DNA from 2 places in the Clostridioides sp. LIBA-6822 genome. Region 1 is predicted to be linked to the other one. Evidence: a T-box and tRNA genes for the amino acid it is inferred to sense, from the RefSeq annotation. Region 1 holds a T-box; the other holds one or more tRNA genes.
The links. A T-box is a leader RNA that pairs with one kind of tRNA and senses whether it is charged. The one in region 1 lies ahead of ileS (isoleucine--tRNA ligase), so its partner is inferred to be a tRNA-Ile.

Region 1 (5,466 bases):
TAGTTGATGAAGAAGAAGATTACATTGAAGAAGAATATGAAGGTGGGATGGACGATATAGTTCAAGAAGAAGAAATAAATAGTGGCTTTAGTACTGCAAAAGCAAATAAAATTGTAAATTTACATACAACGAGTCAAATGAAAGTTGTAATAGTTGAACCTAAAGTTTATGATGAAGCTGCAACTATAGCAGACCATCTAAAACAAAGAAGGGCAGTTATAGTGAATTTGGAAGGGTTGACTAATTCTGAAGTTCGTAAATCTATATTTAACTTTATGAATGGGGCGGTTTATGTTTTAGATGGAAGTATACAAAAGGTTTCTAAATCAATATTTATACTAGCTCCTAACAATGTGGATATAGATGCAAATATGAAAAAAGAATTAGAAAGTAAAGCATTCTTCCCTTGGCAAAATAAATAGTAAAAAGGCGGTTAATATATGGGAACAATAAGAATTGCACTTTATTATCTTTTGGATATAATAGCATGGATGATAGTTATAAAAAGCTTGATGACTTGGTTTCCAAATGGAAGACAAAGCAAAATTTTCGAGATTTTAGAAAATCTTACAGAGCCAATAGAAGGACCAATAAGGTCTATAATGTATAGATATACAAATGGACCTATAGATTTTTCTCCTTTAATTGCGATAGTATTATTGATGTTCCTAAGACAATTAGTGTTGGTTATATTCTAAGGTGATAGAAATGGATAAATTAAAATTAACAAATCACATAAAGGATATAGACTTGAAAAATAAAATGTTTAAAGTAATAGACAAGGCTAATAGTTGTATAAAAAACTATGATGTTAAGTTTACTGAGTTTCTTAATCCATATGAAGTGAAAAATGCTGTAGCTATATTGAATTCTACAAATGAAATAAAATACAGTGTGGATGGAGGTTATGAACAAGCTGAAAGAAGCACTGTATTTATTTATCCATTTTACATGGAATATGAAGATATAGAGGATACTCTTAGATTTTTACAGATAGAAGGGAATTTCAAATTTAAAAATATATCTCATAAAGATTATTTAGGAGCAATTATGAGTCTAGGTATAAAAAGAGAAAAAATTGGAGATATAATTATACATGATAGCTTTTGTCAAGTAATTGTAAGTAGTGATATTTGCGATTTTATAATCGTGAATTTGGAGAAAGTTTCAAGAAATAATGTAATTGTAAAGGAAATTTCCAGAGAAAACATTGTTAATAGTTCTTCAAAATATAAGGAAGTATCATTTACAGTATCTTCAGATAGGTTAGATTGTGTCATAAGTGGTCTTTACAATATATCTAGACAAGATAGTGCAAAATACATAAATGGAGAAAAAGTCCATGTCAATTATGAAAAGATAACTTCAACGTCTAAAATAGTTAAAAATGATGATTTGATTTCTATTAGAGGCAAAGGAAGAGCTAATGTAACACAAATAGGAGATATTACTAAAAAAGGTAAAATAAAAGTTCAAGCAAGATTAATTGTATAAGGACTAATTTAAATTATAGCTGGGAGGAAATGTAATGCTAACTCCAATTGAGATAGAAAATAAAGAGTTTAAAAAAGGTTTAAGAGGATATAGAGACGAAGAGGTTGATGAGTTTTTAGATATCATCAAAGAAGACTATGAATCTCTATGTAGAGAAAATACAGCTCTTAAAGAAAAATTAGGATTATATCAAGACCAAGTAAATAAGTATGAAAATATTGAAGAAACATTAAAAGCTACTCTAATAACTGCTCAAAGTGCAGCAGAAGACACTTGTAGCGCGGCTAATAAAAAAGCTAAAATAATCGTTGAAGAGGCAGATTTAAAAGCTAGACAAATTATAGAACAAGCCAATAACCGTGTTATAGAAATAAGAAAAGAGTATGATGCTTTAGTTAAAGAATTTAAGATATTTAGAAATAAATTTAAGTCATTATTAGAAGATGAAATAAGAAGTGTTGATGAGATTTTTTATGATGTAGATGAAAAATGTGTAAATGCATTTGAAGGAACAACAGTGTATAATTATAGTAATGATGAAGCTGCTACAACTCTAGAATAAGCCTATAATTTATTTGATTTTAGGTGAAATTGTTGTGGAAGTTTGAGAAATCTATAACAAAAATTAAAAATAGGATAAAAATGTAAGAAAAATAGAAATTATTATATTTTTCAAAAATATATTGACTATTCAAATTATTTGTTATAGAATTTCATATAAACACAGATAAATTTTTAAAAGCGTTGATGGAGACAATTATCTTTAGATAATTTTACAGAGAATTGGGTATGCTGAGAACCAATGAATTTATAAAGATAAAAATCACTCTTGAGCTGCAGGCTGAACGATTAAATTCTATTAAGCTGTGCCGGTTAGTACCGTTATACTATTAGAGTGTTATATGTGGATAGCATTAAGTTCACATATAGAATTAGGGTGGTAACGCGATTTATAACTCGTCCCTTTGTTTAAAGGGGGCGAGTTTTTTAGTATTTAAATTTATGTGAAAGAATAAAAAAATTTGGAATTATAATATTTATAGGAAAGGGTGATTTACATGGCGAAATTTAAGCCATTAGTGGACAGTTCAGTAAAACAAGCAGAAGCACAAGTTTTTGATTATTGGAAAGATATAAATATACTTGAAAAAACTTTAGAAAAAGGGGAAAATGACCCAAGTTTCGTATTTTATGAAGGGCCTCCAACAGCAAATGGAAATCCTGGAGTACACCATGTTTTATCTAGAACACTTAAAGATTCAGTTTGTAGATATAAAACAATGTCTGGTTATCAAGTAAAGAGAAAAGCTGGTTGGGATACACATGGATTACCAGTTGAAATACAAGTAGAGAAAGAATTAGGTCTTACTAGTAAACAGCAAATAGAAGAATATGGAATAGCTGAATTCAACCAAAAATGTAGAGAATCAGTTTTCTCATTTGAAAAACAATGGAGAATAATGACTGAGAGAATGGCTTACGAAGTTGATTTAGATAATCCATATATAACTTTAGATAATAACTATATAGAGTCTGTATGGTGGATACTTAATAAATTCAACAAAGAAGGATATATCTATGAAGGGCATAAAATACTTCCTTATTGCCCAAGATGTGGAACTGGTCTTGCTAGTCATGAGGTTGCACAAGGGTATAAAGAAGTAAAAACTAATACAGTTATAGCTAAATTTAAGAAAAAAGATGCTGATGAATATTTCTTAGCATGGACAACAACTCCATGGACTTTACCATCAAATGTTTCATTAACAGTAAATGCTGATGTTGATTACTTAAAAGTTAAGAAAGGTGACGAGGTATATTATGTATCTAAACCTCTAGCTAATAAAGTACTAGGTGAAGACTATGAAGTTTTAGAAGAAATGAAAGGTAAAGACCTAGAAGGATTAGAATATGAACAATTAATGCCTTTTGTAGAAGTTGACAAAAAAGCATTTTTCATTACAGTAGGGGATTATGTAACTACTGAAGATGGTACTGGAATAGTTCATACAGCACCAGCATTTGGTGAAGATGACTATAACACAGGTAAGAGATATGATTTACCAGTTGTACAACCAGTAGATGAAACTGGTAAATTTACAGCTACTCCTTGGGAAGGTAAATTTGTAATGGAAGATGGGCTAGATGTTGAAATAATAAAATGGCTAGCTTCTGAAAATAAGTTATATAGTAAAGAAAAAGTAGTTCATAATTATCCACATTGTTGGAGATGTCAAACTCCATTAGTATACTATGCAAAACCAAGCTGGTATATAGAGATGACTAAACTTAAAGATAAATTAATAGAAAATAACAATGGCGTAAAATGGTTCCCAAGCTTTGTAGGTGAAAAGAGATTTGGAAACTGGTTAGAAAATCTAAATGATTGGGCAATATCAAGAACTAGATATTGGGGAACTCCACTTCCTATATGGAGATGTGAATGTGGTCATACAGATTCAGTAGGTTCAAGAGCTGAATTAGCTGAAAAAGCTATAGAAGATGTAAATCCAGAGACAGTTGAACTTCATAGACCATATGTAGATGATATACATTTAAAATGTGAAAAATGTGGAAAACCAATGACAAGAGTAACAGAAGTTATAGACTGTTGGTTTGATAGTGGGGCTATGCCATTTGCTCAACACCACTATCCATTTGAAAATAAAGAGAACTTTGACCAATTATTCCCAGCTGATTATATATCAGAAGGTATAGACCAAACTAGAGGTTGGTTCTACTCATTACTTGCAGTATCAACATTTGTATTAGGAAAAGCACCATATAAGAGTGTTTTAGTTCCAGACCTTGTACTTGATAAAGATGGAAAGAAAATGAGTAAATCAAGGGGAAATACAGTAAATCCAATGGAGTTATTTGATCAATATGGAGCAGATGCATTAAGATGGTATCTACTATATGTTTCTCCACCATGGACTCCAACTAAATTTGATATGGATGGATTAAAAGAAATACAAAGTAAATTTATAGGAACTATGAAGAATGTATATAACTTCTTCACTTTATATGCAAATACAGATGATATAAATCCAACTGAATTCTTTGTAGAATATAAAGATAGACCAGAACTTGATAGATGGATACTATCTAAGTTTAATAATTTAATGAAAGATGTAGAGGAAAATTTAGCTATATTTGAATTAAATAAGACTTTAAGAATGATACAAGATTTCATAAATGATGATTTATCTAACTGGTATATCAGACGTTCAAGAAGAAGATTCTGGGCAACTGAATTAACAGAAGATAAAAAAGCAGTGTACAATACAACTTATGAATTATTACATGGTCTTTGTAGAGCTATAGCTCCATTTGCACCATATATGTCAGAAGAAATGTACAGAAATCTGACAGGAGAAGTATCTGTTCACTTAGCTGAATATCCTAAGTTTAATGAAGAATTAATAGATGCTAAATTAGAAGAAAAAATGGATTTAGCTAAAAATCTAGTTACTCTAGGTAGAGCTTCAAGAGAAGTTGAAAGAATAAAAGTTCGTCAACCATTACAAAAAGTATTAGTAGACGGTAAGTTTGAAGATACAATAAGCGATGTAGTTGATTTAATAAAAGAAGAGCTTAATGTTAAAGAGGTAGTGTTCGCTAAGGACTTAGATGAGTACATGAACTTTAGTCTAAAACCAAACTTTAAGGAAGCAGGACCATTACTAGGGGCTAAGATGAATTTATTTGTGGGAGCATTAAATAAATTAAATGCACATGAAGCTGTTAATAAACTTGAAAATGGTGAAAGTTTAACAGTTGATTTAGATGGTGAAGCTTTTGAGTTTAATAAGGATTTAGTGTTAATAGGTATAACTGCTAAGGAAGGATTTAATGTATCTGTTGAAAACAATCTTTTTGTTATACTAGATACTAAGTTAACAGAAGCATTGGTTGATGAGGGTTATGCTAGAGAATTTATATCTAAAGTACAGCAATTAAGAAAATCTA
Region 2 (5,466 bases), 1.3 Mb from region 1:
TTATCAAAGCGGATTTACCTACTCTGACTGCCTCAATGCTTGGGCACACATAACCAACAGTGTGCTTAGCTTATCCTACTGTGTCATCCCATCTCTCAAACGGTTATCGGTAGTACAGGAATATCAACCTGTTGTCCATCACCTACGCCTTTCGGCCTCAGCTTAGGTCCCGACTAACCCAGGGCGGACGAACCTTCCCCTGGAAACCTTGGGTTTACGGCCTGTGGGATTCTCACCCACATCTCGCTACTCATGCCAACATTCTCACTCCCATACTGTCCACATGTCCTTACGGTCATGCTTCAACCCGTATGGGAAGCTCCCCTACCCATCATAATGATGCCGTAGCTTCGGTAGTAAGTTTTAGCCCCGGAAATCTTCGGCGCAGGATCACTCGACCAGTGAGCTATTACGCACTCTTTGAATGAGTGGCTGCTTCTAAGCCAACATCCTGGTTGTCTGTGCAATCCCACATCCTTTACCACTTAACTTACATTTAGGGACCTTAGCTGACGATCTGGGCTGTTGCCCTTTCGACTATGAATCTTATCACCCACAGTCTGACTCCCAAGTATAAGATGACGGCATTCGGAGTTTGATAGTCTTCGGTAGGTGCAATACCCCCTAGGACATTCAGTGCTCTACCTCCGTATCTCTCACCTTGAGGCTAGCCCTAAAGCTATTTCGGGGAGAACCAGCTATCTCCGGGCTCGATTGGAATTTCACCGCTACCCACAAGTCATCCCCGAGCTTTTCAACGCTCGTGGGTTCGGACCTCCACGAAATTTTACTTTCGCTTCATCCTGCTCATGGGTAGGTCGCCCGGTTTCGGGTCTACGTCAAGTAACTGAACGCTCAGTTAAAACTCGCTTTCGCTACGGCTCCACACCTTAAGTGCTTAACCTTGCTACTTAACGTAACTCGTTGGCCCGTTCTACAAAAAGTACGCGGTCACACAAGAAATGTGCTTCCACAGCTTGTAAGTGCAGGGTTTCAGGTTCTATTTCACTCCCCTCCCGGGGTTCTTTTCACCTTTCCCTCACGGTACTATACGCTATCGGTCACTAGGTAGTATTTAGCCTTGGAGGGTGGTCCCTCCTGCTTCCCACAGGGTTTCACGTGTCCCGTGGTACTCTGGATCATATCTGAAGTTTTCTCGTTTAACATACAGGACTATTACCTTCTGTGGTGGGTCTTTCCAAACCTCTTCAATTACGATACCTCTTCGTTATGATATGTCCGCAACCCCAATAAAGAAAACTTTATTGGTTTGGGCTATTCCGCGTTCGCTCGCCGCTACTTACGGAATCGAATTTCTTTCTCTTCCTTCAGGTACTTAGATGTTTCAGTTCCCTGAGTTCCCCTCATTAAGCTATGTATTCACTTAATGATACTTAGACATTACTCTAAGTGAGTTTCCTCATTCGGAAATCTTCGGATCAAAGTTTACGTGCAACTCCCCGAAGCTTATCGCAGCTTATCACGTCCTTCATCGGCTCCTAGTGCCAAGGCATCCGCCCTGCACCCTTAATAACTTGACCAGTTAAAAAGGTTTGATAGATTAAAGTCTATCAACTTGATAATTTTTAAAAGTTATCAGCTTTATATATTACAAATTAGATGTCATATCACTAAATATATATGCAGTTTTCAAAGTGCTAACGCACAACGCCAACGGATAAATCCCGTTGCTTAAAGTGCTAACGCACGTCGCCAACAAACAAACTTCACATTCGTTCAGTTTATTCTGTTGCTTAAGGTGCTAATGCACAAGGCTTGTATAAAAATAAGCTTAAAGTGCAATGTAAGAGTCTACTAGATAAATCAAAGATTTAAGTAATATGCTCTTAAATGGTGGAGATGAGGAGAGTCGAACTCCTGACCCCTTGCTTGCAAGGCAAGTGCTCTCCCAACTGAGCTACACCCCCAAATATGAAGTTCATAAAGAACTTTCAAAATTAAACAGTAGGCAATTCTCCTTAGAAAGGAGGTGATCCAGCCGCACCTTCCGATACGGCTACCTTGTTACGACTTCACCCCAGTTATTGATTCCACCTTCGACGACTTCTTCCAAAAGGTTAGATAATCGGCTTCGGGCGTCTCCAACTCCCGTGGTGTGACGGGCGGTGTGTACAAGACCCGGGAACGCATTCACCGCAGCATTCTGATCTGCGATTACTAGTAACTCCAGCTTCATGTAGGCGAGTTTCAGCCTACAATCCGAACTGAGAGTAGCTTTAAGGGATTAGCTCCACCTTACGGCTTGGCAACCCTCTGTACTACCCATTGTAGCACGTGTGTAGCCCTAAGCATAAGGGGCATGATGATTTGACGTCATCCCCACCTTCCTCCAGGTTATCCCTGGCAGTCTCTCTAGAGTGCCCAACTTAATGATGGCAACTAAAGACAAGGGTTGCGCTCGTTGCGGGACTTAACCCAACATCTCACGACACGAGCTGACGACAACCATGCACCACCTGTCACCAATGTCCCCGAAGGGAAGTCTCCGATTAAGGAGATGTCATTGGGATGTCAAGCTTAGGTAAGGTTCTTCGCGTTGCTTCGAATTAAACCACATGCTCCGCTACTTGTGCGGGTCCCCGTCAATTCCTTTGAGTTTCACTCTTGCGAGCGTACTTCCCAGGCGGAGTACTTAATGCGTTAGCTGCGGCACCGAGGGGGGTAACCCCCGACACCTAGTACTCATCGTTTACAGCGTGGACTACCAGGGTATCTAATCCTGTTTGCTCCCCACGCTTTCGTGCCTCAGCGTCAGTTACAGTCCAGAGAGCCGCCTTCGCAACTGGTGTTCCTCCTAATATCTACGCATTTCACCGCTACACTAGGAATTCCACTCTCCTCTCCTGCACTCAAGTCTCCCAGTTTCAAGAGCTTACTACGGTTGAGCCGTAGCCTTTCACTCCTGACTTGAAAGACCGCCTACGCACCCTTTACGCCCAGTAAATCCGGATAACGCTAGCCCCCTACGTATTACCGCGGCTGCTGGCACGTAGTTAGCCGGGGCTTCCTCCTCAAGTACCGTCATTATCTTCCTTGAGGACAGAGTTTTACGACCCGAAGGCCTTCATCACTCACGCGGCGTTGCTGCATCAGGCTTTCGCCCATTGTGCAATATTCCCCACTGCTGCCTCCCGTAGGAGTTTGGACCGTGTCTCAGTTCCAATGTGGCCGATCACCCTCTCAGGTCGGCTACTGATCGTCGCCTTGGTAAGCCGTTACCTTACCAACTAGCTAATCAGACGCGGGTCCATCCTGTACTGGCTCACCTTTGATATTTAAGAGATGCCTCTCAAATATGTTATCCCGTATTAGCATACCTTTCGGTATGTTATCCGTGTGTACAGGGTAGGTTACCCACGCGTTACTCACCCGTCCGCCGCTCTTTACCGAAGTAAATCGCTCAACTTGCATGTGTTAGGCACGCCGCCAGCGTTCATCCTGAGCCAGGATCAAACTCTCAAATAAAAGTTTATCAGGCTCAGATACTATTGTTATCAAAATATCTGGCTTTATGGTTTGTTTCTTGTTTTATAAATTAACCTACTGTTTAATTTTCAAAGTTCTTTAAATTATTGTGGTGGGCCATCAGGGACTCGAACCCCAGACCTACCGGTTATGAGCCGGGCGCTCTAACCAACTGAGCTAATGGCCCACAATAATTTGTGGTGCCGAAGACCGGAATCGAACCGGTACGAGAGGTAAGTCCCGCAGGATTTTAAGTCCTGTGCGTCTGCCAGTTCCGCCACTTCGGCACATCACCTGGCTATGTCCTACTCTCCCAGGCAGTTTCCCACCAAGTACCATCAGCGCTAGAGAGCTTAACTTCTGTGTTCGGAATGGGAACAGGTGTATCCTCTCTGCTATTATAACCAGATTATTGTCTAAATTTTCATTTAACTTTTTTCTAAGACAAGTATTATAATAACATCTTTGTCTTATTATGTCAATACTTTTTTTATTCGATTTTTTAGTTTATAAAACTACTAAAAATCTATAATTTTTGACAAGTTTAAACATATAGAGTTAGCACTCTAAAAACTACACATATATTTTACTGAATGAACATCAAATAATTTGGTCAAGTCCTCGACCTATTAGTATCGATAAGCTAAATACATTGCTGCACTTACACCTTCGACCTATCAACCAGATAGTCTTTCTGGGGTCTTACCCTTGCGGTGGGAAATCTTATCTTGAAGTTGGCTTCGCGCTTAGATGCTTTCAGCGCTTATCCATTCCGTACATAGCTACCCAGCCATGCCCTTGGCAGAACAACTGGTACACCAGAGGTACGTCCATCCCGGTCCTCTCGTACTAAGGACAGGTCTTCTCAAATTTCCTACGCCTGCGACGGATAGGGACCGAACTGTCTCACGACGTTCTGAACCCAGCTCGCGTACCACTTTAATGGGCGAACAGCCCAACCCTTGGGACCTACTACAGCCCCAGGATGTGATGAGCCGACATCGAGGTGCCAAACCTCCCCGTCGATGTGGACTCTTGGGGGAGATAAGCCTGTTATCCCCAGGGTAGCTTTTATCCGTTGAGCGATGGCCCTTCCACGCAGAACCACCGGATCACTAAGTCCGATTTTCATCCTTGCTCGACCTGTATGTCTTGCAATCAAGCTCTCTTTTGCCTTTACACTCTACGTACGATTTCCGACCGTACTGAGAGAACCTTTGAGCGCCTCCGTTACCTTTTGGGAGGCGACCGCCCCAGTCAAACTGCCCACCTGACAGTGTCCCAAGACCAGATTCATGGCCTATGGTTAGAGTCCCAGTACTACAAGGGTGGTATCCCAAGGATGGCTCCGCCAAAACTGGCGTCCTGGTTTCAAAGCCTCCCACCTATCCTGTACATGTAGTACCAAGACCCAATGTCAAGCTACAGTAAAGCTCCATGGGGTCTTTCCGTCCTGTCGCAGGTATCCGGCATCTTCACCGGAATTACAATTTCACCGAGTCTGTTGTTGAGACAGTGCCCAAATCGTTACGCCTTTCGTGCGGGTCGGAACTTACCCGACAAGGAATTTCGCTACCTTAGGACCGTTATAGTTACGGCCGCCGTTTACTGGGGCTTAAGTTCACTGCTTCGATTACTCTAACAGATCCCCTTAACCTTCCAGCACCGGGCAGGCGTCAGCTCCTATACATCGTCTTGCGACTTAGCAGAAACCTATGTTTTTGGTAAACAGTCGCTTGGGCCTATTCTCTGCGGCCACCGGATGGTGGCACCCCTTATCCCTAAGTTACGGGGTCATTTTGCCGAGTTCCTTAACAACAGTTCTCTCGCGGGCCTTAGGATACTCTCCTCACCCACCTGTGTCGGTTTGCGGTACGGGTACCTTTAACCTCGATAGAGACTTTTCTTGACAGTGTGAAATCAGCTACTTCGCTACTAAATTTCGCTCCCCATCACATCCCAGCATTATCAAAGCGGATT

Region 2: it has a tRNA-Ile gene. The T-box ahead of ileS (isoleucine--tRNA ligase) is inferred to sense a tRNA for this amino acid. The anticodon was not compared.

The regions. Positions count from the first base shown of each region.
Region 1 covers NZ_CP196995.1:3,083,243-3,088,708, reverse strand. Annotated here, with positions in the region: gene ACTG48_RS14975 (cell division protein SepF) at 1-422, shown strand, start outside; gene ACTG48_RS14970 (YggT family protein) at 441-698, shown strand; gene ACTG48_RS14965 (YlmH family RNA-binding protein) at 709-1,494, shown strand; gene ACTG48_RS14960 (DivIVA domain-containing protein) at 1,529-2,056, shown strand; T-box leader at 2,230-2,462, shown strand; gene ileS (isoleucine--tRNA ligase) at 2,553-5,466, shown strand, end outside.
Region 2 covers NZ_CP196995.1:14,123-19,588, reverse strand. Annotated here, with positions in the region: rRNA gene ACTG48_RS00095 (23S ribosomal RNA) at 1-1,541, opposite strand, end outside; tRNA gene ACTG48_RS00090 (tRNA-Ala) at 1,853-1,928, opposite strand; rRNA gene ACTG48_RS00085 (16S ribosomal RNA) at 1,984-3,486, opposite strand; tRNA gene ACTG48_RS00080 (tRNA-Ile) at 3,597-3,673, opposite strand; tRNA gene ACTG48_RS00075 (tRNA-Leu) at 3,685-3,773, opposite strand; rRNA gene rrf (5S ribosomal RNA) at 3,779-3,895, opposite strand; rRNA gene ACTG48_RS00065 (23S ribosomal RNA) at 4,096-5,466, opposite strand, start outside.